4 regions of the Phosphitispora fastidiosa genome follow, and region 3 is predicted to be linked to each of the others. Evidence: riboswitches for the same ligand, from Rfam matches in the RefSeq annotation. Region 3 holds a riboswitch; each other region holds the start of a gene.
What was found. Region 3 has a riboswitch for cyclic di-GMP ahead of Ga0451573_RS00410 (HU family DNA-binding protein). Riboswitches for the same ligand answer to the same signal wherever they lie in the genome.
Positions count from the first base shown of each region.

Region 1: it holds a riboswitch for cyclic di-GMP, as region 3 does, so the genes downstream of both, Ga0451573_RS15620 (glycosyltransferase family protein) here and Ga0451573_RS00410 (HU family DNA-binding protein) in region 3, are expected to answer to the same signal.
Region 2: it holds a riboswitch for cyclic di-GMP, as region 3 does, so the genes downstream of both, Ga0451573_RS08220 (HD-GYP domain-containing protein) here and Ga0451573_RS00410 (HU family DNA-binding protein) in region 3, are expected to answer to the same signal.
Region 4: it holds a riboswitch for cyclic di-GMP, as region 3 does, so the genes downstream of both, Ga0451573_RS10240 (methyl-accepting chemotaxis protein) here and Ga0451573_RS00410 (HU family DNA-binding protein) in region 3, are expected to answer to the same signal.

Region 1 covers NZ_JAHHUL010000019.1:77,036-84,616, reverse strand. Annotated here, with positions in the region: gene Ga0451573_RS15625 (Flp family type IVb pilin) at 92-274, opposite strand; cyclic di-GMP riboswitch class I at 388-472, opposite strand; gene Ga0451573_RS15620 (glycosyltransferase family protein) at 491-1,015, opposite strand; cyclic di-GMP riboswitch class I at 1,209-1,294, opposite strand; gene Ga0451573_RS15615 (response regulator) at 1,455-2,147, opposite strand; gene Ga0451573_RS15610 (sensor histidine kinase) at 2,159-3,322, opposite strand; gene Ga0451573_RS15605 (phosphoglucomutase/phosphomannomutase family protein) at 3,436-4,857, opposite strand; gene Ga0451573_RS15600 (glycosyltransferase family 4 protein) at 5,311-6,393, opposite strand; gene fabZ (3-hydroxyacyl-ACP dehydratase FabZ) at 6,597-7,019, opposite strand; gene murJ (murein biosynthesis integral membrane protein MurJ) at 7,112-7,581, opposite strand, start outside.
Region 2 covers NZ_JAHHUL010000006.1:161,713-169,293, forward strand. Annotated here, with positions in the region: gene Ga0451573_RS08210 (cell division protein FtsA) at 1-1,274, shown strand, start outside; gene Ga0451573_RS08215 (aspartyl-phosphate phosphatase Spo0E family protein) at 1,423-1,620, shown strand; cyclic di-GMP riboswitch class I at 1,725-1,807, shown strand; gene Ga0451573_RS08220 (HD-GYP domain-containing protein) at 1,902-3,035, shown strand; gene mutT (8-oxo-dGTP diphosphatase MutT) at 3,060-3,446, shown strand; gene Ga0451573_RS08230 (rhodanese-like domain-containing protein) at 3,812-4,861, opposite strand; gene Ga0451573_RS08235 (ABC transporter substrate-binding protein) at 5,589-6,617, shown strand; gene Ga0451573_RS08240 (ABC transporter permease) at 6,592-7,398, shown strand; gene Ga0451573_RS08245 (ABC transporter ATP-binding protein) at 7,395-7,581, shown strand, end outside.
Region 3 covers NZ_JAHHUL010000001.1:73,818-81,398, reverse strand. Annotated here, with positions in the region: gene Ga0451573_RS00425 (methionine gamma-lyase family protein) at 1-726, opposite strand, end outside; gene hflX (GTPase HflX) at 713-2,581, opposite strand; gene Ga0451573_RS00415 (AAA family ATPase) at 2,646-3,638, opposite strand; cyclic di-GMP riboswitch class I at 3,795-3,873, shown strand; gene Ga0451573_RS00410 (HU family DNA-binding protein) at 4,056-4,331, shown strand; gene hfq (RNA chaperone Hfq) at 4,421-4,663, opposite strand; gene miaA (tRNA (adenosine(37)-N6)-dimethylallyltransferase MiaA) at 4,700-5,650, opposite strand; gene Ga0451573_RS00395 (class I SAM-dependent methyltransferase) at 5,647-6,441, opposite strand; gene mutL (DNA mismatch repair endonuclease MutL) at 6,444-7,581, opposite strand, start outside.
Region 4 covers NZ_JAHHUL010000009.1:118,281-125,861, reverse strand. Annotated here, with positions in the region: gene Ga0451573_RS10240 (methyl-accepting chemotaxis protein) at 1-1,546, opposite strand, end outside; cyclic di-GMP riboswitch class I at 1,674-1,758, opposite strand; gene Ga0451573_RS10235 (cobalamin B12-binding domain-containing protein) at 1,811-2,473, opposite strand; gene Ga0451573_RS10230 (CobW family GTP-binding protein) at 2,488-3,375, opposite strand; gene Ga0451573_RS10225 (uroporphyrinogen decarboxylase family protein) at 3,473-4,546, opposite strand; gene Ga0451573_RS10220 (DUF2284 domain-containing protein) at 4,607-5,158, opposite strand; gene Ga0451573_RS10215 (nitric oxide reductase activation protein NorD) at 5,549-7,581, opposite strand, start outside.

The sequences.
Region 1 (7,581 bases), on a different contig from region 3:
TAGTAATATTTCACTTTGGGCCCATACCTTTACGTCACCGTTGAATAGAGGATGGGGCAGTGGATTGTCCACCGCCCCGGTACAAATTATCTTAAGGAGTCGGTGCAGTTCCGTTCAGGCCATCACTGATTGCTGTAAATTTTTCTATCAGAGTGTCGCCCATGGTAATTAAAACAGCGATAACACCAATTACAATTAGCGCCAAAATCAGTCCGTACTCGGTCATGCCTTGGCCTCTTTCTTCACTCCACAATCTTTTAACCATTGATAACATAATTATTACCTCCCTCAATTTTTTTTGATTTATTCCGTCCTTGTTTTAACCAAAACATAAAACCCTTCTCCACACTGCCTGTAGAGAAGGGTTGCTTTTTATACACTCCCCCCTTTGGCAGCCTGGCGATCATAGTGTTACCACCTTAGACCCATGGCTTTGCGCCGCCGTCTTTCAACGGCTTTGCCTTTTTCACTGAAGGTATCATTTTCAGTTTTATTTTAACACATTTCTACTAACTGTACATCGACCCTGGGTCTTATTTTTATATAGGACCGTGGTCCTATATAAACTCATTTTAGTACCCCCCAGTATCGACTCAACCGTTCTGATAATCAAACTGTAGTTTACCGAACTCGTCAAATTAAAACAATAAACAATATCACTGTGACACAAATCCATTACCTTTTTGGGGACACCTTTTTCTTCCCCACAGCAGGCAAAAAACCTTAGACCCGGGTAGTCCCTTGCCAGCCGTTCCAGAATCAGGCCGGTCTTATCGGCAGACCCAAAATCAAAAACCACAACCTCAATTGGAATAAGATAGCCGTATGCAAAAATTTCACGTACCAGGCCTTCGATAATGCCTTCCTGATTCCTCACCATCAATACCAAACTTGTCTTTTGAAAACCTTTACTGTTCCCTGACTTCTTGCACATCACCACCGTCCGTGTATAAATTGTGAAACAATATATAACAATTAACAGTACGGTTGCCCCAATTAACCAGCCAAGGTGCATTGTTTTCACCTCTCATAAGATTATTCCTCACACCATCTTATGAAAGAAAGGTCTCAGCCGCTAATCAGATAAGTGATAAACAGGGGCGTCCCCCTTTATTATTTTGGGAACCGAACTATTAAAGGCAGTGGAAAGAACAAAAACCTTTCTCCAAACTGCAGTCAAGAGAAAGGTATAGTTACCCCGGCTCTTTTTCGGCAGCTTGGCAGTCATAGTGTCAGACACCTTAGACCCATAGCTTTGCGTCACCGTCTTTCGGCGGTTTTGCTATTATCGACAGAGATGCTATATTAAATTCACACAACTAATTTATTTTATAATACTATATTTTACCAAACTTGTCCACACTTTTTTCTAATTTTTTCTTAGAAAATAATTTTCCTTCACTATAAATTTTTTTCACTATAAATTTATTTCACCCTGTTATTGCATTTGCCGCCTAAAGACTGACTAGCTTCAATTTAACTGCAGATATTACCGCCTGGGTCCTGTCTTCTACGTTCAGTTTCCTGAAGATGCTCGTAATATGATTTTTCACCGTTTTCTCACTGATAAAAAGGTGGCTGGCAATATCCTTGTTATGTACGCCGCTGGCAATGTATTTCAATATCTGCACCTCTCTCGCAGTAAGGCTGACATCCAGGCTGCCCCCCGGACACCGTGAAGCAAGGCCGCATGGCCCATAGTTCCGCTCTGCTTCACTGCTTTCCTGGCCCAGTTCCCTGCAGAGCATTGCCGTAATCCCCGGGTGGACCACCATCTCCCCTTTATACACTGCCTTAATGGTTGAGGCCAGGGCATCTGGATCAACATCCTTGAGTATATAGCCACTGACCCCCGCCCGGATAACCTCAACTACCTTTTGCTCGCTGTCTTCAACAGTAAGCGCAACCACCTTGATATCGGGGAACCTTTGTTTAATTTGCTTTGTAGCTTCAAGACCATCCATCCTAGGCATGTTAATATCCATGATGATAATGTGAGGGCTTAATTGTGCAGCTTTTTCGATGACCTCTTCTCCATCAGCCGCTTCACCGACAACATCAAGTGACGGGTCAAGCCTTATAACCTTGACAAGCCCCTGGCGGATTAGCGGATGGTCATCAGCAATCAGAACCCTGACCCGGTCCATATAACCTCCTCCTACCTGGCTACCGGAACTACAAAATAGACCTTTGTTCCCTTACCCAGTTTAGTCTCAAGCTTCATCTCCCCACCAAGAAGGTCGGTTCGCTCTCTCATACTAACCAGTCCAAAATTGTTTCCGGTCTGATTGGCGTGGTAATCATTCAGGTCAAAACCTATCCCGTTATCCTCAACAAATGCTCTCACCAGTTCATTATCCAATTCCACAACAACCTTCACTTTTGAGGCGTGGGCATGTTTTACAACATTGTTTAGGGCCTCCTGAATCAGGCGGAACAGGGCAATTTCCAAAACAGGTTCCAGCCTGGCCTCTTTCCCAAAAAAATTCATCTCTATATCTATATCGTTTTTTTCGCGAAAATCTTCAATATATCTTTTCAGAGCCGGAATCACACCCAAATCATCAAGAGCCATCGGGCGCAGGTCAAAAATGATTTTCCGCATATCCTGAAGGTTACTGCGCACAATACCCTTCAGCTCCTGCAACTCCTGGCTCACTTTGGCCGGCTCAACTTCCATCAGTTTTTCACAAAATTCCATCCGGAGGACAACATTCGCCATAGACTGAGCCGGACCGTCATGAATTTCCCTGGCAACCCGCTTGCGTTCCTCTTCCTGGGCCTTTACTATCTGCAGACCCATCTGCTGACGCTGCTGCAGGCTTTCCAGCTTAATATTTATATCTCTCAGGTTCCCCCCGATGAAATCCATGACAACGCCAACCTGTGAAACCATATTTTCAGCCTTTTCTGCCGTTTGCTGGAGATTTTGCCTGCTGGTTTCAAAGTCCTCCTTTTTGTGCAGCAGTTGGTCCCTCCGCTCTTTTAACAGGGTCAGCCTGACCTGCAGTTCCCTGACCTCCTCATAGGCAGCTTTAATCTCTGCCTCGGAATGCCTTTCAAAAGCTCCGGTAACCAGGGCTACCCGTTCCTGGACGATTCTTTCCTCTTTTTGAGCTGCTGCCAGTTCCGAATTAAGAGCCGCCAACTGGCTATTTGTTTCTGCCATGCTGTTCTTAATCCGCGAACATTCGCTGCGGGCATTTTCGGCCACGGCAAATAACTGTTCCCTGCCCGCACCCAAAGTCCTCATGGTCTCTTTTATTACTGTGTCAAGAGCCGTCAGCTCAAAAGGACTCCCACTGCCGCCAACATTAGTCATAATATACCTCCTTATAGCAAAATTCGATATATTTTTCTAAAATCCTGCAAACAGGAAGCCCTTCCCATGGTAAACTTAACTAAAAAAGAGGAGCCGTTACAGCCCCTCTCTGCTTACAACCCCAGCATTTCTCTGGTAGCAGTCTGTATTAGCTTCACCTTTGCCTCATTCTCTGTTTCCACATAAATTCTGAACAGAGGCTCTGTTCCTGAAGCTCTTATCAGAACCCAGCTGCCGTCCTCCAGGATAAACTTCTTCCCATCAACGGCCACAGTCCGGGTTACTGCTTTCCCGGCAATTTCCCTGGGAGCTAGTCCCTGTAAGGTTGTGAGTACTTTTTCCTTATTTTCCGCAGTTGTCCTGATATCCAGTCTCTGGCTAATGAGGATTCCAAACTCCTTTTCCAGCTTCTGCAATATCTCCCGCACCGGCAGCTTTTCCACCGCTACCAGCTCAGCAATCAGGGCAGCAGCCAGAATCCCGTCTTTTTCCGGAATGTGTCCGGTCATACTCATGCCGCCGCTTTCTTCGCCACCTAAAATACTGCCTCTCTTCATCATAGATTCACCGATATATTTAAAACCAACCGGAGTCTCGTCAACTTCAAGCCCGTAGTGAGCGGCTATTTTATCTAACATATGGGTAGTGGCCACAGATCGGGCAACCGGTCCCTTAAGCCCGCGGAAATTAATCAAGTGGTAATATAGGAGGTAGAGAACCTTGTTAGCAATTATGTATGTTCCATCACTGTCAATAATGCCAAAACGGTCGGCATCCCCGTCCATTGCCAGCCCCAAATCAGCCCCGGAAGAAACCACCCGGTCCCGGAGTTCAGTCAGAACGCTGGCAGAGGGCTCTGGCATAGAGCCCCCAAAAAGCGGGTCCCGGTAGCCGTGAATAACCTCCACCCGACAGCCGGCCTCTTCGAGAACCCGGGACAGGTATCCGATCCCCGCCCCATACATAGGGTCAACAATGACCTTAAGACCTGCCCGGCGAATAGCTTCCAGGTCAACTACCGTCTTCAGGTGTGCAATGTAGTCATCAAATGGATCTATATCGACAGCCAGTCCCTGCTGAACCGCTTTATCATAAGGTATTTCGGTAAATCTCCCTTTCCCGGTAACCATTTCGAGATGTCGTTCAATCTCGTCTGTGATATATGGCAGCGCAGGCCCCGCATACTCCGGAATAAATTTAATCCCATTATATTCCGGCGGGTTATGGCTGGCAGTAAGCATAACCGCCCCGGCAGCCTGAAGGTGTTTCACCGCAAAAGCAGTCACCGGAGTAGGTGTAGCCCTCCCGGTCATCCAGACTTTGACCCCATTTCCACATAACACCTCGGCAACTGCCCTGGCAAAGTGTTCTGAAAGGAACCTGTTATCATAACCGATAACCACACCGCGCCCGGACATCCCATGGCCGGACACATAATCCGCAATGGCCTGGGATACAAACTTGACATTCTCAAAGGTAAATTCCCTGGCGATAATCTCTCTCCAACCATCTGTTCCAAATTTGATTTTTGACATTACCTGTCCCCCTTATTTCGGAATTCCAAAAAACAGACCTTTATATTCTATTTCTGTATATGTACAAATATTTCCTTTTGGGGAACCAAAAGTTTCTTCCTGTTTATATTTACCCATTTTATATTGCTTATTTGATAATTGCTATACTCAACAATCATTATTCGTATCTGTGAAGCTGATTATGCCTGAAAGTCCATCCATTCCGCCATTCAACAAGAAAATTGACTTCGTCAAATTTATCTTCGATGTCAATTTTCTTGTTCAAAGGGGGCCAGCCCCCTATGACGTCGCTTCGCTCCTGTTACCCCCGGAGAATAGGGGGCATACCCCCTATAACCCCCATTATTAAGGAAATTATCCACAACCCTGCAAAACGGTAATTTCCTGTAGTACAAAAAAAGCAGGCATCAGCCCGCTTTCTATCATACTGTGTAACATTTTATGCTCTTAACATTATGCTCCGTAATTTGATTTATTCTCAGTTTCAATATATTGACGCTGTGCCCGGCGTCCCGCCCTTGTTCTGAGGACACCCACCCGGTTGGCGCCGATCAGCACCAGCAGGGTAATTCCGATAAATGCCGCAAAAGCCTGTTCACTGGTCATGAAGGTCATCATTACCGCACTGCCACCCAGCAAGCAGCTGACCAGGTAAATTGCCAGTACTGTCTGCCTGTGGGAAAGCCCGATTGCCAGCAGCCTGTGGTGTAAATGTTCCTTATCTGCTGAAAATATCGGCTGGTTGTTGATATATCTCCTGAGAATAGCGAACAGTGTGTCAAATATGGGAATCCCAAAAATTAAAACAGGGACAAATACTGAAAACATGGCAGCCTGTTTGGTCAGGCCAATTACAGACATGCCTGCCAGCATAAAACCTAAGAAAAGGCTCCCTGAATCCCCAAGGAATATTTTTGCCGGGTAAAAATTATACTTGAGGAAACCTATCACAGCGGCGCTTAAAATAACCGCAGGAAGTACTATCCACATCTGGCCATTGACCCATCCCACAACCGCCAGGGTCAGGGCTGCAATTGAAGCCAGGCCGCCGGCCAGGCCATCGAGGCCATCTATCAGATTGACGGCATTGGTTATCCCCACAATCCACAATATGGTTAACGGAATGCCGAAATTAATCCCGAAATGTGTCAGGCTAAAAGTGCCGCCCCATGGATTTGTGATGAAGTCAACCTGAATCCCGAAAGCCACCAGCACAGCTGCTGCAATAATCTGTCCCAAAAGCTTAACCCTTGGCGAAATATCCTTGATATCATCAACCAATCCCAGCAGCATTATCAGAGTTCCGCCGATAAGCAGCCCCTTCATGGAATCGGTTAGATCTCCCATGATAAGTACCGTAACAGTAAAAGCAAGATATACTGCCAGCCCTCCCATACGCGGCATCAACCTCGAGTGAACCTTCCTGGCATCAGGCCGGTCTACTGCGCCAAGCCGAAATGCCAGTTTCCGGATAACAGGGGTAACCGCCAGGGAAATCAGAAACGCAATTATAAAGCCTTGATACAGCCCCGCCATTATGAGTCTCCTCTCCGGTACAGTTTGTTTATCTCTCTATTTGTCCAAAACCACAAAGCAAACAGACAAGGTGATGTCCCGTCTATTTTTATGCGGGAATTCTGTAAAAAATCATAAATCCTTGTCCCCTAATTAAAAATTTTATCATAAGTCATTGCAGATGTCACCAAAAAAAACAAAATTTTGTCTTCCGGCATACTAAATTACTGGCCTATGGCGAACATAAACTCCGCCTCTGCTGCCAACTCATCTTCAACCACAGCCCTTGCTTTTGCTTTTCCGATTTTCCCCCGCAGCTTAATAACCTCTACCTCAATAATAAGCCTGTCCCCCGGAATGACCTGGCGGCGGAACCTGGCATTATCAATACCCGCAAAGAACGCCACCTTCCCTTTATACTCCGGTTTGCTCAGTATCCATACCGCTCCCACCTGGGCCATGGCCTCAATAATTAGCACTCCGGGCATGACCGGATAACCGGGAAAGTGCCCCTGAAAAAAAGATTCGTTGGCGCTGACATTTTTAAGCCCCACAATTTTATTGTCGTTCGTTTCCAGTATTCTGTCCACAAGCAAAAACGGATAACGGTGGGGCAAAATTTCCTGAATTTCTTTGATATCAAGCACAGACGCAACCTCCAGACAATTTAAATTGATAAATAGATTTATATTATTAATTCTACATTTAAAAATAATATCCTCTAATGGTAATGATCAGGTCATGCCTGCCCCCTGACCTTTTTATACATTCCTCTGAGTATATCCATAGCTTCCCTTATTTCCGGTACTTTCAGGATCACCAATGCAGCAATATAGACCAAAAGCCCGCAAACTACCGAACTCCCTACCTGAATCATTCTCCCCACTCCTGTAGTTATGTCAACCCTTAAACCTATAATACCACTGCAAAAATACGTTAAAACACCCATGACAGCTGATGCTGCTGCCAGTTTAACCAGCAGGACAGCAAGGCTTTTGCCCTGCAGTTCTCCTAGCTTGCCTGACAGGAGGATGTAGAGAGCTGCTGCCTCAGCCAGGGCAGTAAGGACCGCACCCAAGGCCAGGCCTCCAAGACCCATGAATCTGACCAGTAGAAAATCCAACGCCACATTCAAGATAAATGCAACTACAGTAATGATAACAGGGATAAGCGTATTCTGCAGTGAATAAAAACCCCTCCGGAAGATAT
Region 2 (7,581 bases), on a different contig from region 3:
TCCAGGATTTAACGAAACAGATAAGTGATAAAATAATTGAACTTAACGGAAAGACCCCGCAGGCCGTTATTTGTATTGGCGGAGGAAGCCTTACTCCTCTATTAAAGGATATGCTGGCAGACAATATTGGGCTTACCAGGCAGAGAGTGGCAGTCAGGGGCCGGGAGGCGATTGCAGAGGTGTTCGGTACCCAGGAACTGATGGGGCCTGAGGCCGTAACTCCAATTGGAATAGCTGTGACAGCATATGAACATAAGGGCCTTGGGTTTGCCAAGGTGATGGTTAATGACCGGCAGATCCGGCTTTTTGAGGTCAACCGGGGTACAGTGGCCGATGCCCTGCTGGCAGCAGGCATCAGTATGCGCAAGACACAACCGCGGCTGGGAATGGCCCTTACTTTGACGGTCAACGGAGATTTAAAGATCATCAAAGGCGGCAGAGGCAAACCGGCAGTTATCCGGCTGAACGGGGAAGACGTTACCATTGATGTCCCGGTAAAACATAATGATATCATAGAATTTGTTGAGGCCCGGGATGGTGAAAACGCCCGGGGACACATTTACGATCTGGTGCCCCACATCTTTGCTTTGAATATTTCTGTTAACAGCGAACCTTTTGTGATTAACCCGGTGATTACTATGAACGGTAAACCTGCGGCCTACCACGAAGAGCTCGTGGATAATGCCAGGGTAGTCCATTATTTACCCAGGACTGTGACAGAGGTCCTGGAAATAGCGGGCTGTGCTGATTCCGGTGACGATTGCTACATATATATTAACGAGCGTTTGGTTGATTCCATGGCTGAAGTTAATGACGGGGATGACATAATCCTGGAAAGGGCTGCTGAACCAATACCGACCGGTGAACCAATGCCAAACGTTGAGCCTGTTCCAGGAGATGATACCGGCGATATCCAAACTGAGCCGGATACTGCGGCAGAGCCAATGAAAGCGGCGGAGCTTGCAGAGCATGCAGAGACGGCAGAGCATGCAGAGACAGTAGAGTATGCAGAGACAGTAGAGCATGCAGAGACAGTAGATCCGGCAGGTGAGGACGAATCTAATGTCCCCAGGTTTACTATTGTCACGGTTAATAATGAAACGGTAGAAATTCCTGGGGTGGATGCTATTCTTACAGATGTACTGACACGGACCAATCTTCAGTTAATACCTCCCGAAACCGGAATGAGACTTGAACTAAAAGTTAACGGGAGCTCCGCTGAATTTACAACGCCACTTAAAGATGGTGACAATGTATTATTAGAATGGAAATAATAATATTTTGGAAAAAAAATTTCGATTTGACGGTATTCGACATTTTCTCTGAAGGATATTTGCAATAATTCCTAGAAGAAAACATAAAAAAAACACAGTTTGGGACAGATTAACAATCCAACCACAATAAAGTGTGGGAGAGATGAAAATGTGGACAAACCGTCGGGAATTCCGGAAAAAGATCCGGGAAAAACAGAGAGAAATGTACAGTTTGGTAAAGAATAAGGGTCTAAATGACCCGGATGTGTACAACAAGAGCTGTGAAATTGACTGTTTGATAGTAGAGTATATGAAAAGATATAACTGTTTTATCAGTACAACATTATTTAATAATTATTATAATTAGGGCTTTTGATACAGTTGCTCAATTGGGATTAATATTTCTTTACCGGACACCCTGTTTACATTGGCTTGTAACGTATAAATATAATAAGCTAACCGCATATTTTTTTACCGTAAAGGCAAACCTACCGAAAGTTAGGGACGCAAAGCCATGGGTCTAAAGCTTTTGCTATGACAGCCAGGCTGCCGAAAAACTGATCCGTCTGCTTTTCCGGCAAGCAAGGCGGAATTTTTATTTCCTAAAATGACGAAAGTGACGAAAATGACAGGAGAGGGGGCAGGTCTATGCGCAAAATATCTGTAAGCAAGCTGCAGTCAGGGATGATTTTGGGGAAAAGTCTTTATTCAGCCAATGGGAGCGTCTTGCTTTCTGCCGGGAGTGAACTTAACCCTGCATATGCCAAAAGGCTGCAGGCCCTGGGTTACCCGACAATCATTATTATTGACGGTTTTTGCCGGGACATCGAGTTCCCCGATGTAGTTTCTGACAGTACAAGATTAGACGGGATTATAACATTGCGAAGGGTTTTTGAAGAGGCTAAAAAGTACCAAAAGGTAGATACCAAACTGATTAAGGATCTGGTAAACAGGCTGGCAGACGAGGTTCTGCAGAACAGGCAGCTGCTTTTTGAATTTTGTGATATCCGCTCTTATGACAGTTACCTGTATGCCCACTGCCTGAATGTATGTATCCTGTCACTGCGCATCGGTCTGGCCTTAAACTATAACGAGGTTCAGTTGCGGGACCTGGGAGTGGGGGCAGTTATGCACGATATCGGGTCCATGTATGTTGATCCCAAGGTGGTGGAAAAACCGGGCCGGCTTTCGCCCGAAGAATTCAGTCAAATGCAGCAGCACAGCATCAAAGGTTTTAACCTCCTGAGAGACCAGAAAGATGTTAACCTGCTGGCAGCACATGTTGCTTTTCAGCATCATGAACGCATAGATGGTACTGGTTACCCGAGAGCCCTAAAGAATACTGACATCTGTGAATTTGCCAGGATTGCAGCCATTGCTGACCTGTTTGATGCCCTTACCAGTGAGCGGAAACACCGGAAGGCTTACAGCACCTGTGAGGCTATAGAACTGATGAATGAAGAAGCAGGGCTGAAAATAGACAGCTCATTAATGGAGCTTTTTCTGCAAAATGTCGCCCGGTATGCTGCCGGTTCTTTGGTGGAGCTTAGCTCGGGTGAGATAGGGCTTGTTGTATGCAATAGGCGCATTCACCCAGAGAAGCCTGTGGTGAGGATACTTACCGATAGCAATAAAATTCCTGCCGGTCCTGATTACGTTCAGGAAATTGAATTAGTTAAAGAAACCGGCCTGAATATAGCAAGGGCGCTGCAGGATGACAGTGGATTTGCCGATGAACTTGGGGTTATCTATAATCAGGGGCAAAAGGTTGTAAATTCGTAGGCGGAAGGAGATTACCGCAAAACCATGAAAATACTGGTTGTCACGGCAGCAATTATAGAAAATAATGGTAAGTTCCTCATTGCCCAAAGGAAAAAAGGCTCTCACCAGGGGATGAAATGGGAGTTCCCCGGAGGCAAGGTAGAGCAGGGAGAAGATCCCGAAGCCTGCCTGATAAGAGAAATCAAGGAGGAGCTTGACATTAATGTTGAAGTGGGAGATATTTTCAAGGTCGTCTCCCACATCTATGAGGACAGGCAGGTTATCCTGCTCTGCTACCTTTGCAGCCTAAAGGGCGGCCAGCCGTCCTGCATCGACTGCCAGGACTGGAAGTGGGCTGACCCTGAGGAAATGATGGGATATGAATTTGCCCCGGCAGATATCCCGGTTGTGCGGAAGTTGCTGGGTCAGTAAAACCTGGGCTTATTATTTTTCAATTGTAATCTGGATAGGGGTAGATGTATTCGGCCTTGCGGAACACATCTACCCCTATTCAACAACACAAGTGAAAAATAGTAAAGCCAAGTAATAATAGAGCGGGTGTCCCAAATGGGGCACCCGCTCTGGATTAGGCCTATGAATTAGGGAGGGGCAGATATGGTTCCGGAACGATGAGACTGATGTCCGCTTGTCGGCAATCCGCGTAAGCGGGAGCCGCAAACAAGCGGAATCGTTGCCATCGTGGAGGAATTATATCTGCCCCTCCCTTCAATTTTATAGGCCAAAAGAAAAGGTGTCCCATTATGGGACACCCGCTTGTATTTTGGTAAGCTATTTTATTAGTTGGCGACTGTCTCAAATCCAGGTGATTTGGTAAAGGCTTTAACAGCGCCCATTCCTTCAGTTTTGTCATTCCAGCCCATAGTACCGAACTTGAGGACATAAGATTCATAACCGAGCTGGTTGAGGAACATTGAGGTATAGCTTGCGGTGTGACCGGTGTAGCAGATAACAACAATCTTCTTATCGGTAGGAAGTTTCTTCAGGTTTTCTTCCTTGGCAATAGCGCCATAAGGGATATTAATTGCTCCCGGAACATGGCCTTTGGCATAGTCTTCAGGCTTCTGGATGCTGAGGAGGAAGTAGCTGTCATCTCCACCCTTGATAACTTTTTCATCAATTTCCTGAGGACTTACTGTAGGTCCTCTGCCTGCGGACAGGTAGGCATCGGTAGCTGCGATAATGATTTCTTCAGGAGTCTGAGCGCCGGTGTTAACTTCAGGAATTTCGTTAACAGCCTGAGCTTCAACAGCTTCGGTGTTCACATCAAAACCGGCTGACCCGGCGTAAGGTACAACCGCGCCCATTCCCGGTGATGCTTCGTTCCAGCCGTTCATCCCCATCTTCATTGCATAGGAATCATAACCAAGCTGGTTGAGGAACATTGAGGTATAGCTGGCGGTATGGCCGGTGTAGCAGATAACAACAATCTTCTTATCCTTGGGAAGCTGGGCCAGGCTTTCTGCTTTAGCAATTTGAGCATAAGGGATATTGATTGCTCCTTTTACATGGCCTTTGGCATAGTCTTCAGGCTTTTGGATACTGAGGAGGAAATAGCCGGCATCGCCGCCCTGAACTACTTTTTCGTTAACCTCTTCAGCGCTGATTGTCGGAGCCGGAGCTGGATCTGCGCCGAGGTAAGCAGCGGTAGCTTCAATAATCGCGGCGGATTCAACTACTTTTTCTTCAGCGGGCTGATTGTTTTCGACCGGTTCCTTTGCAGGATCATCTGCCGAATTTTCCGTGCCCCCGCACCCTGCCAGTGTTACCATCAGGCTGAGGGCGATAAGCAGCGCCATTACAGAATAAAGTCCTTTTCTCTTTAACATTTTTTTTCTGCCTCCTTAGATTTTATTAGTATTTTGCTCCCGGAATTCTCCTGACTACGGTAGAGTCCAGATGATTGGTCCGGGGAAAATTAAATCTCAATACCGGTCTCATCGACCTCCTTTCAGAAATTCTTGTTTATGACCGGAAGTTCAAAGCAAATGAAGCATCCAGTTCATAAAGTTAAGTGATTCACATAACAAACACTCTTATAATTAAACCAAAATATAGTGAATTTAAACATATTTTGATAAAATAAGACATTATTCGATAAGTATAAACATAATATTCTTCTTCATTGTGGTAATTCCTGCTAGACTAAGGAAGTTTTAATTTTCAAAAAAATAAAAAAACTTTCATTAGTACTATCTGCAGTAAGCCATAAATTTAGCAATTAAAAAAGTTTATATAAAGGTGTTTTTTAATCAGGAAATACTATAATAGCATTTAGTGAAGTCGCAATAAATAATTTTTAGATGTATCTTAGTATAGCAGGAATTTATAACTTTGTGAAGAATGAATATTATGTGCAGTAGTAAACTGCCTCTCATTTCCAAAATATATAAACCTGACAAAAACCCGGCTGAAACTTTTAGCCGGGTTTTTGCCGGGTTTTTACCAGGGACTGGACAGTATTTGCAGAATAATGGTAGAATATAGTCATTGACCGGGGGTGTCGGCATATATATAGCACATAGTCCGGTTATGTTTACAGAACGGAGGCACTATATGATGAAGAGATTTATGCTAATTTTTCTTTCAATACTGCTGTTGGCAGCGACGGCTGGATGTACGGGGAGCGGTACACCGGAAAAGGGCGGTGAGGACGGTGCGGCCTCAGGCAATGCTACTGATACCGGGGTAACCTTAAAGGTGGCATCAATCCAGGGGCCTTCTGCTCTAAGTATGATTCATATGATTGAAAACAACCCTTCCCTGGGTAATGATGCAAAGGCGGAGTATATCATAAAAGACAGCCCGGAGACTGTAAGAGCAATGCTGATTCATTCGGAGGCTGATATTGCCACAATACCCACTAACCTTGCTTCAATATTATATAATAAAGGTATACAGTATCAAACTGCAGCTATCGGCCTTTGGGGGACGCTCTACCTGGTCGGGAAAGATAATTCAGCTATCCGGCAATGGGATGACCTGAAAAATAAAAGGATTTACCTGATGGCTAAAGGGATGACACCTGATATTTCCTTTCGGTATATGCTTGAGAAAAAAGGCATTGACCCTGAGAAAGATGTTATCCTCGATTACAGGTATCCTATGCCTCAGGAGCTGGCCGGCGCTGTGGGGGCGGGCAGGGCTGACCTCGCTGTATTGTCAGAGCCTATGGTAAGCACTCTGCTTGCCAAAAACAGCAGCTTGAAAATCATTATGGATCTGACCCGGGAATGGGATGAAACTGCGGAAAATAAAATACCTCTTGCCCAGACCTGTGTCTTTGTAAAAAAGGAGTTTGCCCTGAAGTATCCCGGAATTGTTGCAGGTTTTTTAAAGGAATACGAGAAATCTATACAGTGGGTTAATGCCAACACTGAAGAAGCCGGGCAGCTGGCAGTGAAGCACGGAATAATGCCGGCAGCAGATGTGGCTTCAGATACTATCCCAAGATGTAATATGAGATATGAGGATGCCTCGAGTGTAAAAGAAGGCATTAACGCATATCTTAAGGTTTTCTATGATTTCGATCCCAATATTGTTGGAGGCAAACTGCCTGATGAAGGTTTTTATTACAAAAAGTAGGGCAATCCGTACAAAAGACAGGGCAGCGCTTATGAAGGACAGGGGATTGGTGGTACTTTCCGTCATCAGCTTAATTTTTCTATGGAAGATAATCTCCCTGGCTGCTGCTTCGGAGCTGCTGTTACCCACACCTGAAAAGACATTTCAGGTTCTGGTGAAGCTGGTTGCCTCTGATGAATTTGTTATCTCTGTGGGGTATACAGTACTGCGGGGTTTCCTGGGATTTTTGCTTTCTCTGGCCGTTGGGATAATAACCGGCATTTTGGCCGGTTTAAACAGAACATTTGATGTAATGATAAAACCGGTTCTGGTTGCCGTAAGGGCAACACCGGTTATTTCTATTATTCTTTTGGCCCTGATTTGGTTATCAACTGACCTGGTACCGGTCTTTATTGGTTTTCTGATAATGTATCCAATAATATCGACAAATGTTACCGAAGGGATAAAAAGTGTGGACGGGGAACTTGTGGACATGGCCAAAACTTACCGGGTTAAGACTTCAAGGCTCATCCGGGAAGTATACATTCCGGCAATTTCACCTTTTATAACAGGAGGTATATCCAATGCTGCCGGTATTGGGTGGAAAGCAATAATTGCCAGTGAGGTTTTAAGTCAGCCCAGGTTTGCCATTGGGACCCAGATGCATACTGCCCAGTCATACCTGATGGTGGCTGAACTACTTGCCTGGACGGTTATCGCCGTTATGCTTAGTTACATATTTGAAGTACTCATCCGGTTGTTCGAAAAGAGGGCGGCAGCCTGGAGACGGGAGATAGTATGAATTTAAGTATCAGTGGTCTTTATAAGAGTTTTCCTGGTGTAGACCTTTACCAAGATTTTCGAATCGAATTCAGAGAAGGCAGGATAACCGGAATCCTGGGCCCTTCTGGATGCGGCAAGACAACGCTGTTGAATATGATTACCGGAACGATCGCTCCTGATTCGGGAGAATTCCTCGGCCTTG
Region 3 (7,581 bases):
TGTAGCAGCGATACCACCACCCATGTTTTTGATTAAGGAACCTGCAGCCAGGTCTGCACCGGCCTCAATTGGTTCAGTTTCTTCCACAAACTCACCATAACAATTATCAACAAAAATTATGGTGTTGCCGCTCACGCTCCTCACCGTTTCACAGACCTCACTAATTTGGGATATGCTTAGGGCAGGGCGCCATTCATATCCTCGCGAACGCTGTATAATCACCATCCTGGTGTTCTTATTAATTGCCGAAATTATCCCTTCCCTGTCCAGTCCACCATCAGGAAGGAAGTCAACTTCCCGGTATTTAATCCCCCATTGGGCAAGGTTGCCGGGAGCATTTCCTCTGATTCCCAGCACCTCCTGGAGAGTGTCATAGGGGGCTCCTGACACAGATAGGACTTCATCACCCGGTCTTAAGATGCCAAACAGACAAAGTGTTATAGCATGAGTCCCCGATACTATCTGACCTCTTACCAGAGCAGCTTCCGAACCGAAAACAGATGCAAAAACACTTTCGACAGCATCCCTGCCGGCATCTCCGTAACCATACCCTGTAGAACCCTTTAGGTGAAACTCGCTAACCCTGGCCTTATGAAATGCCTTGAGCACTTTGCTGTGGTTATGCAAAGAAATTTGATCAAGTCCTCTGTATACCGGGGTGATCAGTTCTTCAACCTCGCCAATGATTTTTTCCAAATCGAGGCTATTTATATCAGGTTTTTGCATTGGTGTTACCTCCGTCTAAACTGTCCGTTACCCGGAACTCTTCAGCCAGCGCCTTAGTCTCTTCATCGGCATCTATCATGATTTCAATATAGTGGTCAAGATAATTCTCCTGAAGCACTCTGGCCCGGTCATGAAACAAGGAGACCAAAGAAGCATTGGAGTAGGGAATTCTGCAGGTAACCCGGGTCATCCTTCCGGGAAGGTTTAAAGAAATCATTTCCAGCAGTTTGTCTATTCCCTGCCCTGTTTTGGCCGAAATAAAAACACTGCCGGGAAACCTGTTACGCCATAAGTCGGCTGCTCGTTCTCTATCTGCCTGATCAAGTTTGTCAATCTTGTTAAAAACAGTAATTATTGGGCTGTCATAAACTCCAAGGTCTGCCAGCAGCCTGTTAACCGAGTCCATTTGAGAGTCCATGGCCTGATGGCTGATATCAACGATGTGCAGCAGAACATCGGACTCAATTACTTCCTCAAGAGTTGCTCTAAAAGCCGCAATCAGGTGATGGGGTATCTTGTTAATGAATCCCACGGTATCAGATATCAGCGCCGGCCTGTTATCCGGCAGTTTCAACTGCCTGGTAGTAGGGTCAAGGGTGGCAAAAAGCTTGTCCTCAGCCAGGATCCCGGCGCCTGTCAGTCTGTTAAGCAGCGTGGATTTGCCTGAGTTGGTGTATCCGCAAATAGATACCACGGGTATGGAAATACGTTTTCTTCTGGCCCTGTGCAGTTCCCTGTTTTTCCGGACTGCTTCCAGTTCCTTTTTTAAATCGGTTATTCTTTTCCGAATTCTTCTGCGGTCAACTTCCAGTTTGGTTTCACCCGGTCCCCTTGTGCCGATTCCGCCTCCCAGCCTGGATAGAACCAGCCCTTTACCTGTGAGCCTGGGCAAAAGATAATTCAACTGGGCCAGCTCTACCTGCAGCTTTCCTTCCATTGTTCGGGCCCGCCGGGCAAAAATATCAAGAATGAGGGTTGTCCTGTCAACAGTTTTTATACCGGTTATCTCCTCCATGTTTCTCTGTTGGGCCGGACTCAGCTCATCATCAAAAATCAGTAGATCTGCCTTCAGGACCTGTGCCTGGAGGCCAAGCTCACGGGCCTTGCCCTTGCCGATATAGGTTGCCGGGTCTGGGCGCATTCTGGGCTGGATGGCTTGATACAACACTTTGACTCCGGCGGTATCAGCGAGCAGCGCCAGTTCTGCCAGAGATTCGGCAGCCTGTTCATCCGAGTCCGCCCGTCTTTTTACCGCAGCAAGAATCGCCCTTTCCGGGTGTTCTGCGGTATCTGGCGGCATTGCGGAAGCCTTTCCTGATATCTTTTTTTCCGTCATCCGTATAATCTCCATCAGACTGCTGTCGGAGATTGCTGAAATACTATATGGTCCGTAAAGAATATAATTCCCGGAACTGTCACCAGGATAAGGTTCGGCATGGTTCCTCATCCCCACATATATCTCAGTTTCCTGGTCACTGCCGAACCCCACTGAAGCAATAGCATCAAGATTAAGGGCATCTAAAGCTGACAGGTCAACATCACTGGGCATTGCGCTGCCTCCCGGATGGGTATGTACACACCTTACTCCGCTGAACCGTCTTTGACTGCGCCTGCATTTTACTTCTCCAAGGGTCACAGTTGATTTGTCGCCGACCGAAACATCAACAACTTTGCCTTTTCTATTAATATAAACCGAGATTTCCCTGTTAGTTTCTGCAGAAACAGAAATAACCAGAGATAAAATATCCCCGGTAACAAATTCGGAATCTTCGGTAGTCATCGTATATAGTTCTTCCAACCGCTGCAACTGGCTATTTTTCAAGCCGGCGATATTACCGCTAACATTTTCGGGCATTTTAGAACTCCTTTGTTATTACAAATTAGAATCACCTAACAACCAGAACGTTATCTGTTATTCGTTATAATATAAAATTCTCCTTCTTTACGTGATTACAAACTCTAAGTACTTCCTTTGCTTCCTCTATATCGTCATCAGTAATCAACATCAGGTCGGCAACGGTAATTTCCTCTCTGTTTATCAGTCGGACCGCCTGTCGTCTCATGGCCTTCTCAATCAAGTTTCTGACCAGCCTGGCATTTCCTGAATGCTCATATCCTTTTCCGGTGCTTAGTTCAATAATTCGTTTCAGAGCATCCCGGGCGGAGGGGGTTAGTTTATACTGCCGCTTCTCAAGCATCACGTCGGCAATTTGCAGCAGTTCTTTGATGGTATAGTCAGGAAAATCGATGTGTATCGGAAATCTGGACTTTAATCCGGGGTTTGTTTTAATAAATTCATTCATTTCCTGGTTATAACCGGCAAGTATCAGAATCAGGTTGTCTTTTTGGTCCTCCATGGCCTTCACCAAGGTATCAATAGCCTCTTTCCCAAAGTCTTTTTCTCCTCCTCTTGCCAGGGAATAGGCCTCATCAATAAAAAGTATGCCCCCTGAAGATTTCTTTAATTGTTCTCTGGTCTTCTGGGCTGTATGTCCAATATACTCACCAACAAGGTCGGCACGTTCAATTTCAATCAGATGCCCTTTTGACAATACATTCATTTCCCGGAAAAGTTTTCCGAGAATGCGAGCCACAGTGGTCTTCCCTGTCCCTGGATTGCCTCTGAAGATCATGTGCAGGACCAGGGGTTCCGAAACCAGTTTTTCCTGCTGCCTTCTCTTTTGAATTTCAATAAAGGCGCTTATTTCATATACCAGTTTTTTTACTGAATGTAAGCCTATCATATCATTAAGCTCATTGGTTATATTTTTTATCTGTTCTCTGCCTGCCGGCGCAAACGGCAATTCCTTGGACCCGGTATCAATGTGTTTTTCGACATGCTCCGCGGCATTGCTTTTTGCGGCATTGCTTTTTGCGGCCTTGCTCCTGGGGCGGACAATTCTTATTTCCAAAAGCCTTCCCCCTTAGTGCAAAGTATTTTACTCTACTATTATACGCACAATTACAACATCTGTGACAGGAAAATAAAAACCTTGTTATAATTTGGATATAATTGCAGGAATTTCAGAAGTTATGTAGAATAATTATTATCTGAATTAGTAAATTAGCGCTGATAAAGGCAAACTTTTCGTAAGAAAAGGACGCAAAACTACAGGGTCCTAAATAATGGGACAGCCAGTTGCCGCGAACAATGCATTTTTACCTGCTGGCAATGTTGGCAGGTTATTTTTTGGCGGGAATTCACACGGCTGCAAATTTCGTTCCGAAATATGCCGGCTGGCTTAAAACACTCGAAGGGAGGGTTCAATTCTTTAACAACATATATTTTTTGCGCCTGATAACCCAAAATATCAAAGGAGGTTTTCTTGTTGACCAAAACTGACCTGGTTGCTCAAGTTGCAGAGAAGGTAACTCTCAAGAAAAAAGATGTTGAGAAGGCTGTTAATGCGGTTTTTGACAGTATTCAGGATGCTCTTGCCAAGGGAGAAAAAGCTCAGTTTATCGGTTTCGGCACATTTGAGGTGAAAGAGCGTAAAGCCAGAAAAGGCCGTAACCCCCAAACGGGAAAAGTTATCAATATACCTGCTGCCAAGGTGCCGGTTTTTAAGGCAGGTAAAGCTCTTAAGGGTAAAGTAGCCAAATAAATTGACTAGAAAAAGAGGATGCCTCAAAGGACATCCTCTTTTATATTACCCTTATATTAAAAGTAACAGTATAGAATCTTATTGTAATTTCATGACTTCATTTGGTCACTCATGTTTGTGGAAATGGCCTTAAAAGGAGTTATTGTGGAAATGGCATGTTTGTATACCATTTGCTGTTTTCCATCATACTCAAGGATAACAGTAAAATTATCAAATCCCCGGACAATTCCCTTTAATTGAAAACCGTTAACCAGATATATAGTAACGGGAATATTCTCCTTCCTAACCTGGTTCAAAAATGAATCCTGTAAATTTATCTGCGTCTTTGTCATTCTGGTCCCTCCAAATTTCAGTTTTTCTTTTCTATTCTACGTTTTACCAAATTGTCCTTCTGATTCAGATACTATTTCGCTCGCAATTTCATCAAAATTGCTGTAGCTTTCGACATCTTTCCATTTGATTCTGGAATCTCGCCGGAACCATGTCAACTGCCTTTTGGCAAACCTGCGGGTATTACGTTTGATTAATTCCACCGCTTCTTCAAAACTGCATATACCGTTCAAATAATAAATAATTTCTTTGTACCCAATCGCCTGCATTGAAGTGTGGTGAGCCCCATATCCCATTTCCAAAAGTTTTTTTACCTCATCAACCAGCCCCCTTGAAATCATAACATCAACTCTTTTTTCTATTCTCCGGTATAAATTTTCCCTATCCATGGTCAATCCAAAGTATGCCAGATTGTACTTTGGCGGAAGCCTCTCTGAATGATACTGAAATTCAGAAATTGGCCTGCCAGTTGCATAATAGACTTCCAGCGCTCTGATAAGGCGTCGTGTATCATTGTGATGAATTCTTCCGGCTGAAACCGGATCAATGCTTTCCAGAAGCTTGACCAGAGGCTCTGTCCCCTGCTCCTCAGATAATTTCCTGAGTTCCTTCCTCTTTGCCGGGTTTTCACCCGGTGGAGTGAAATCATAATAATCAATAACAGACCTGATATAAAGTCCTGTGCCCCCAACAATAATGGGTAGCTTTCCTTTATTATGTATACTAACCAGATATTTTTCAACAAGTTTTTGGAAGACAGCCACATTAAATTCTTCATCCGGCTTAATGGAGTCTATCAGGTAATGTGGAATGCCACCCATCTCTTCTCCCGAAGGTTTGGCAGTACCAATATCCATGAATCTGTATACCTGCATGGAATCACCTGAGATAATCTCACCATCTATCATTTGAGCAGCCTTTACTCCAATTTCTGTTTTGCCGACCGCGGTCGGTCCCACTATAACTATTAAAGGCAGCAGCTCGTTCATAATCCTGCCTCCTGTTTTTCGATAATCCCAAAAGCAACGGGACTGTACCTGCCCCCAATAACAGCGCGGAATCCCAGCCTGGCGAATTCCTGGCTGAAGTTGTTTTCTTTCATAACTACCCGTTCCCGGGCAACCCTCAGGGCTTCTTGGACCGCTTCCGGGGATAAGGGGTCATATTTTACAATTCCCCTTAGCGGTTCCATCGAACTGGACTTCAGTCGGGGATGTCTGAACATGGGGTCGAAATAGACAACATCATATGCCTGATCTGGAATCCCGGTCAGGTACTGCTCATAAAAAGCACATTCAACCCGAATCCTTTCCACAGCCGATTTTAGGGCTAGTGATTCTGATTGGTAATTTGCCATCCCGTGTTTTACGAGCAGCGCTAATTCAGGGACTGCCTCAATACCGGTAACCAGGCCTTCCGGACCGGCGGCGAAGCTGGCAACAATAGCGTCAGAGCCGAGACCAAGGGTGCAGTCAAGCACGCTGCCGCCGGGTTTTAAAGCCATGGCAGCAATCATGTGGTCACTTTTCCCCTGTTTGATAGCTTTTATCCGGGGAACACTCATACTCGGGTGAAAAAAATATTCACCCCGGGAACTGTAAAGCTTCATATCACCATTTGCCACCACTATGATATTTTCTGCATTATGCTTAATTTTAAGGGCTTCGAGTGACATTCTGCTGCGCTCAACAAATTCTGTTTTTAAAACTTCAGCTGCCCACACGCCTATGACCACGGAACGCGGGTCAGGCTTGTGAGATGTGGTCACAATTGTCTGCATAGCTATAAAACCCTTTTAAACATTTTTTCCAGGTCATAACCGGAAAAATGTACCAAAGTAGGTCTGCCATGTGGACAGGTGTACGGATTCCGGGTATCTGCCAGTTGGTTCAGGAGTGACTCGATTTCCGGCATCCCCAGCCTGTCATTTGCTTTAATGGCGCTCTTGCAGGCCATTATAATCAGCATTTTCTCTTTAAGGGCCTTACCTGATATTGTGTACCGGTTGCGGGAAAAATAATCCAGTAAATCTAAAAATATTTCTTTAGCGCCATTTTTTACAACTGCCGCAGGAATAGCCCTGATAAGAAATGAATCTCCGCCGAAATGTTCCACTACAAAGCCCAGGTCAGCCAGTATTAGTATATTTTCATTGAGCACCTGGACTTCCTGGTGTGTTAACTCCAGGGTTACCGGAAAAAGAAGCTGTTCACTCACGATAAACTCTTCCGGCCGGTCCATGAATTTTTCGTAGAGTATCCTTTCATGGGCTGCATGCTGGTCGATGAGATACATCCCATCCACCCCCTGAGCAGCAATAAATGTGCTGTTAATCTGGCCGATAGGCCTGAGCCAGGGGAAACCCGGATCAGAGTCAGCAACCATGTCTCTGGCGGCGGTTTCCGTTTCAGCCGCCACGTATGGCACCGATGTGGCTGCTTCAGAAGCTGAGCAATAATCGACCTCCGGCATTTCAGAGACACTGTCCGGTTCCGGTGCAGGTCTGTTGAATTTAGGCTCCCAGACTTCCTGAACCGGTTTAACCGGCTTGATTCCCGGAAAAACTTTCTTCGGGACAGCCGCAGGCGGTATGAGCCTGTTTGAGCAAAGCGCTCCGGATACCGCTTCTGTGATGAACTCCGGCAAATCCAGGCTGTCCAGAAGCCTTACTTCTGTTTTAGCAGGATGGACATTGACATCAACCTCTGAAGGGTTAAGCGCAATCTTAATTACGAAAACCGGATACCTGCCCGTCATCAGCATTCCGTGATATGCTTTTTCAACAGCTTCACTGATTATCCGGTTCTTAACAAACCTGCCATTTATGTAAACAGTCTGGTGACTTCGTGAAGCCCTTGACAGTGAAGGCTTACCGATATATCCCCATAGCCGGGCGGTATCGTTTGCCGCCTCAAGAATC
Region 4 (7,581 bases), on a different contig from region 3:
CAAGCTCCTCGGTTGACGCCGATACTTCCTGCACAGAGGCGGCATTTTCCTGGGAAATGGAAGCGACATTCTGGATGGTTCCATTGACCTGTTCACTGGAAGCAGAAATCTGCTGGGTCGCCGCTGAGTTTTCCTCAGTTATGGCGGCAACATTGTTGACTGCATCGGAAACCTCGCGGCTGCCGTTCATTATCTCATTTATAGTGTCGGTAATTTTGCCTACATTTTCGGCTGCGGTAACAACTCCATTGACAATTTCGCCTAAAGCCTGACCGGCTTCTTCAGCCAGTCCGACCCCTTCTGAAGCTTCCCGGGTCCCTATTTCCATTGAGTCCACCGCAGTCTTGGTTCTTTTCTGGATATCAGTAATCAGGTCAGCGATTTCCTTGGTAGCCTTCCCGGACCGCTCGGCCAGTTTCCGCACCTCATCTGCCACCACTGCAAAGCCCTTGCCGTGTTCACCGGCGCGGGCTGCTTCGATAGCGGCATTCAACGCCAGAAGGTTTGTCTGTTCAGCAATTTCGTCAATCACCTGAATGATTTCCCCGATTTTTTGCGACCTTTCCCCCAACTGGTTCAGGTTTTGTGCAGTCTCCAAGACGGCAGTCCTGACTCTGTTCATCCCTTCAACTGTTTTGTTCATTGACGTCCCGCCATTTTGAGCCAGGTTTCCGTTTTGCTGCGAAACCTCCCTGACAATTTGCATGCCTGCAGCCATTCTGTCCATTTTGGCTGTCATTTCATTTACCATCTCAGTGGTTTTGACCACATTATTGCTCTGTTCCTGCGCCCCGGAAGCAATCTGCTCAATAGACAGGCCCACCTGTTCCATAACCCCAACAGCCTCATTGATAGTCTTAGCCTGCTCTGTTGACCCTTTAGCTACCTGATCAATGGCAACGGCGATTTGCCGGAATGAGGCAGAGCCGGTTTCTGATATTCTTTCCAGCTCCGTGCTGGTCTCAGCCAGCTGTGACGCATTCTCCTGCAGCATTTTGATAAAATTCTGCCGTTCCTCAAAGAAGGAGTTTAAGTTTTCCGCCAGCATCCCGATTTCATCTTTCCGTTTTACTCTGAGGCAGATACGAGCCCCCGTGTCACCGGAATTGGCCAGAATAACACCATTTAATATGGAACGGATAGCATTTGACATACCGGCGCTGGGAATCCACCAATAAATTATGCCAAAAACAACAAAACCGGCTGCCAGCATCCAATCCACACTATTCAGACGTGAAACCATTCCAAAGGCAATAATGGTAGCATAAGCCCATATTGGATGAAGGATGCCGGAAAACTTCTTCAGAATATTTACTTTACTGCCAATAACAACATTAATTGCCAGACCTGCCAGGGAAACAACCAGCATAACTGTGCTCAAAGAATTCCACTTATCCTGATACAATACCGCAGGCACCAGGAAAACCAGTAAAGAAGCATAAATTGCAGGAAATATGTATTTGAGGTTAAAGCTTACCTGGGTGAATACGTGGCCCTCAAGGCCCAGGTTTTCTAAAAAGTTAAGTTTATAGGCTTGTTTTCCCAACCTTTAACCCTCCCGTAATAGAAATTCCCATACCCCATCAGCAGAATTCTTATGTAAGAGGAGATTAGACTCCTATCGGACAAATTGGATAAAACCGTTCCGGCATCCCGAAACGGTTTTATCCAAATCCGGCAGCCTGGCAGTCATAGTAAAATTACCTTAGACCCATAGCTTTGTGCCCCCGTCTTTCAACGGGTTTACCCTTGTCTTATTATTGATTTATGGTTTTACGGATAACATTTTTCAATGACTGCACTGAGAAAATTACTGCTGCAGGTCTTTCAGCGCCTTAACCATGTTCAGGGCATCTTTCAGGGCATTGTTGGCATCCTTGGCAAAGCCGTCAGCGCCCCACTTGTCAGCCAGATCCTCAGATACAGGAGCTCCACCAATCATGATTTTGCAATTGGGGTTCTTTTCCTTAATCTTGGCGATAATGTCTTTCATACCAACCATGGTAGTTGTCATCATAGCTGAGAGAAGAACCAGCTCGGAATCGGTTTTCAGCTGCTCTTCAACAAACTTGTCCATAGGAACGTCACGACCGAGGTCATGAACATCAAAACCGGCTACGTCAAACATCATCTTAACGATGTTTTTACCGATGTCATGAACGTCGCCCTGAACAACTCCCATTACTACGGCGCCTTTAATACCGCCTTCTTTTTGTATGATATGGGGCTTCAGGATATCGAGGCCGGCATACAGAGCATCTGCACACATCAGCATTTCAGGAACGAAATACTCCTGCTCTTCGTACAGCCTGCCAACTTCGTTCATACCTTCCACGAGACCGTCAAATACTGCGTCATAAGCGTCGAGACCTTCGTCAACTACAGCCTGAGCCGCTTCTTTTACTGCATCCTCATCGTAATCAATAACTCCCTGCTTTAACGCTTCCCATAATTCTGCTTTCTTGTCTGCCATTTTTGTCTCCTCCTTCAATTAATTATTAACTTTTCTTTCAGAGCATCCCGGTCAAAATCTTTTCCGATAAAGATAAGCTTGCTTTCTTCAGCCTCTGGGAATTCTTCAAAATCATAATTCCCCTGGACATAATCCATTTTCTCGAAGCCGCCGCCGTTTTTTTTATATATCCCTTTGGCCCGGTAAATAACGCCATATTTCCCTGCCTTCATTTCTTCCATAATCTCAACCAGCAGATTATGATCAAAGGCCTCATCTGTAGTTATGGCCACTGAGTCAAAGTCATGGTCAAAATGCAGGTGCAGGTATTCGGTGCCATGTTCCCTGATAAAGTCAGGCAAATCAGTTTCACAATTAACCGTTGTCAGGATAATGGCATGGGAATTGTATTTCCGCAGCTCTTCCTCAATTGCTTTAATTGTTTTTTCATTTACCAGGTCGGCTTTGTTAATCAGGATAATGTCTGAATTGGCAAGCTGGTCTGTATAAAAATCACCGAACAAGCCAGAGTGTATATTGGACAGGAAACCGTCAGCATCCACGATACCGATAATTGCTTCAAATTCAAGCTCATACTTTTCCTTAATCGGTTCCAGAGCTTCCAGTATCCCCGATGGGACTGCCAGTCCGGAAGGTTCTATAACCAAACGATCCGGGTTGAACTTGGTTTTAATTTCCTTGACTGCCGACACCAGGTCTTTGGCCAGGGTACAGCAGATACATCCACTGGGGAGTTCCACCATATCAACCACATTGCCTTTGTTGACAGCCTCTGCATCAATCCCGATGTCACCGAATTCATTTACTATCACAGCCATGTTCCCATCGGCTTTTTTCAAAACATTTCTTATGCAGGTTGTTTTTCCGGCCCCTAAAAATCCACTGATTATTTTTATCTTCAAGGTTCCACCCCCCGCCTTTTGGGCATATTTACAGGTTGTCTTTCGTCGCTTTTACGTTAACTTATATACCTATAACAATGCTTTACCTGTACTTCTTTTAGCGGTATGAACCATATGCTTTGGCAGCATCCATAATGGCTATTGCATTCAGCAGGGAACCATTTGGTGGGAACTCGCAGCCTGTTGAAAGGATGAAGCCGCCATCACAATCTTTAAAGTATTCAATGAACTCACGGGTATATTCCATTACACCCTGCGGATCAAGGGTCATACCCACTTTTGCGGGATCCATGGAACCAATTGAAACGATCTTCTTGCCCCACTTGGCGGCATGCTCTTCCCACGACTTGCAGTCAGCAGCCGGGTAAGCATGGGAGATGGCCACAGGGTCGGTATATTTCTGCTGCACGTCGAAATAAATGCCGCCGCCGCAGTTGTGCAGTACCAGCGCGCCTCCGGCTGCTTTAACGGCATCGGCAATCCGCTTGGTGAAGGGAGCTTCAATGGCTTCCCACATCTTGGGGCTCATAATGGTTGCTGAGGCATAGAGGGTATCCATTACAATTGCATGAGCGCCTGCCTCTACCTGGGCAACAGCGTAATCAATCAGTGCAGGCGTAATGGCCTCACAGGCGGCAATCAAATCTTCCCTGTGCTTGATACAGTCAATAAACATCCTCTCATGGCCTCTCATAGCGCCAAGTACGCCCAGCGGGGCATAAACGAAGCCACAGACCCCGCACTCTTTACCCTTAGCCTTAGCGATCCTGTTGACCACATCAATTACCATTTTGGTCCGTCCGGTTTCCCTCAGGTTAACGGTTTCAATTTTATGGTAATCTTCATGGGACTTTAGAATGGGATGGTTGGGGTCAGAGTAGGGAGTACTCTCCATTGGGTATATACAGGGCTGGCCAAAAGATTCCGCTTCCACAGACAGGTCTACCAGGGTCACGAAGATATCAAAGTCCATTAGTGCGTGAGCCTGTAACATTGACTCTGCGCAAAGTTCGGAATCAGTTGCCCACTTGTCATAAGTCACCCCAAGAATTCTCCTTGATGCTCCGCAAACCAGTGAAGCCACAGGCACTCTGTCCGGCTTCTTATATGACAGGGCAGCCAGCGCCCTCTCCAAACCTGTCATTTCTTCTTTAAACTGTTTAACAACCATTAATATCCCTCCAATAATTTGTTATTGCAACCCAGTTTGAGATTCGCTTACTATACAAAATTAATCCAATAACACTAAACCACAATAGACAACCTCTGAAGATAAACCCAGATTAAAACCCATTCCTGCATTTTCGGCTGTTTTGAAAATATCAACCCCCATTGACTCGATACTGGGCCGCGCCTGATATGGATGCCGGCACGGCTCACCGGAATGATAACCCACACATTCCGGACACAGCTTGCACGATGATGCAATATATCCTGTAGCCAGATAGTTTCCCTTTGTCAATGCCCTCCCTTCTACCTTATTAATGACAGAATGTAGATCTTTCTCAGCTGCAACAAGGTCTGCCTTATCATAACCGCTGCTCTTAACCTGAACCAGTAAAGCGGCGGAATACTGAGCACAAAGTGATTTGAATTTCTCCACAGGAATGGTGTGAGGCGGACACAGCAGGTGTCTGTTATAGTCCTCACAGACCGGTACATGACACTTCAGCCTGACCCTGTCGTCAATAACAACATCTGCTGCTGCCAGCAGTTTAGCCCGGTAAGCGCCCAGTTCCAGGGCATAATCCTCCAGATCCCGGAGTTTTTCCAAGTCTGCCATATTTATCACTCCCTTATTTTCCTTTATGTCCAAGGCTTCTAACCTTAAACCTTTAGTTATTTCCTCTATCGTTGGCTCCGGAAATGGCCGAGGTCTATGGTGAGATTTTGTATAAGATTTTCCTTGCACTGCCGCCGTTATGAGTCTTGCTGCAAAGCACAGGCAACAAGGCAGGGAGTCCCCGCATGTCCGAAGATGGCGAAGGCCGCCGGGAAGTTTTAGCTCGCCAAAACGAGAGGCGGCCAACTTATGAGAAAATCCCAATAAGCCATCGAGTTCGGGGACGCTGCCTTGTTGCCGGAGAATGGCAGCTTAGACTCATAGGCGGCAGTGCGGAAAATCGGTACAATAGCTCACCATATACTCTTTCCGGTCATTTCCGGGAGCCAGCTAAGTGGTAAGATTCTTATAGGTTTCAGTGAGTTTAGTAGGAAGAGCATTTACATCATCAATGATGATGTAATTTACGTTGCCGAAAATAAAGTCCATATATTCCTGGCCTTTGGTGTCTACAGTAATACAAAAGGGGTTGACACCCTTCATCTTGGCTTCCCTGAGAGCCATCCTGGTGTCACTTTCCGGATAGAGCGGCTCATAATCCTTGGTCATGCCGCTGGTGTAGTCAAAGTCAAAGGGCCGCCCATCACTGAGAATGATGAGAATTTTTATGGCTGAGCGAACTTCCTGCATTTTGCTTACCGCATGTCTGGTTGCTGCTGCCAGGCGGGTCATGCCGTAACTCTTGAGACCCCCATACCGCTGCTTCACCTCTACTGTATAAGGTTCCTCAAAATCCTTGACCACATAAAAGTTCACCTTGTCCCGGCTGTCACTGTTAAATCCATAGATGGCATACTTGTCTCCCAGGACCTCCAGGGCTTCGGCCATTACAACAACCGACTCGGTCTCCACATCCAGAAGGGTCTTGCCCGTCTGGGAAATCACTTCCTCTGTGGAATAACTCAGATCCAGCAGGAAACCAACAGCCACATCCCGTTCCCGCTTATCCCTGCGGATATAAAAACCGGTCTCAGGAGCCACTCCGGCCTTTATTTCCACCATTGCCTCAATCACTGCATCTATATCGATGTCTTCACCGTCTTCACGGCGCCCGTATTTCTGCACCCGGTCAGGTCTGAGCATACCAAAATAACGTTTCAGGGTATTTATCATCCCCCGGTGTTCCTCTAGCGCCCGGGTAACAAACCTGCCGGTGCTGGGTTTCAGCACAATCTCCCGCACCCGGCACCAGTCTTTTTTATAGTCATTGAGGGTGCGGTCCCACTCATCGTAATAGGCTGTCATCCGGTAGGGATTTTCCTCATCCTCATGATACTTTTGGAGCAGCTTTTTCAGTTTGGGGTAAAATTCACCCGGCAAATCAGGAACAATCTCATTGGCTGGAGAAGCCTGCCCCCCGATTTCCGCGTCAAGCTTCATTGATGTATATATCAGGTCATACCTGAGCCGCCCACGGAAAATATGGTTTTTCGGCCCATCTATCAGGTAATCCAGCTGCTGAGTCTCCAAAACCAGCAGCATCCTGCGGGCCAGGGATAAGGATTCTGCCGCGCTGGCGCCGTTTTCGACGACATTTTCCCGGAAGCCCTCCATATCCGCTTTGACCTCTGGAGTAACCAGAAGTTTTTCAAGGTCAAGATAACCTGCGCTATCCGCCACGTTGTTCTTATCAGTCACTATCCCCATATCCCGGCTCAGACCGGGGTAATGCTGCATTGCCAGGTAATCGACCCGGTTATCCTCAATATATTCAAACAGTTGGCCCAACTTCCTGTTTTGGGCAAGTTCCCACATCTCCTCAGGCGTCAGGTCCAGGGTCCCAAAGGTCCTATGTGATGTCAGGTGCATCAGCATTACCCGATACAACCTGAGGTTTTCCCGCTCCTCATCATAGCTCCTGAGCATATCAGGGAGGTATATTCTCCTGGTATCCAGGGTGCCGAATAAGCGGTCATCTTCGTGAATTTTCCCGGGAAGGTCTGAGGTATTTCTGATAATCACCTGTTCCCCGGTGAGACCCTCAAAATATATTAACAGGACCTTTCTGATTGCTTCCAGAAACAAACCGCTCCGCAGCCTTGATACTGCATCCCGGCTTTCCTGGGACTTGAGTGCGAAATAAGCCAGCCGTTTGTCTTGCTCTATAGTCTCCAGCCCGTACCTGACCCAGTCGGCCAGTTCACCTGCATCAAGCTGCTGCAGCAGTTCCGGCGTGTTCAGGATAAAATCACAGGCACCTGCTCCGCTGTGGTCAGTGCTGACCTGAAGTATCAGGTCAACCCAGGCTTCCAGCTCATCCCAGCTGAGATTTTTCAGCGCCTGGGGAGTCACTTCAAAAAAAGCCTCACCGGCCCTGCTGTCTGCCAGGGCTGCCCGTCGTCCTAATAAGGCCCATTTCTCAA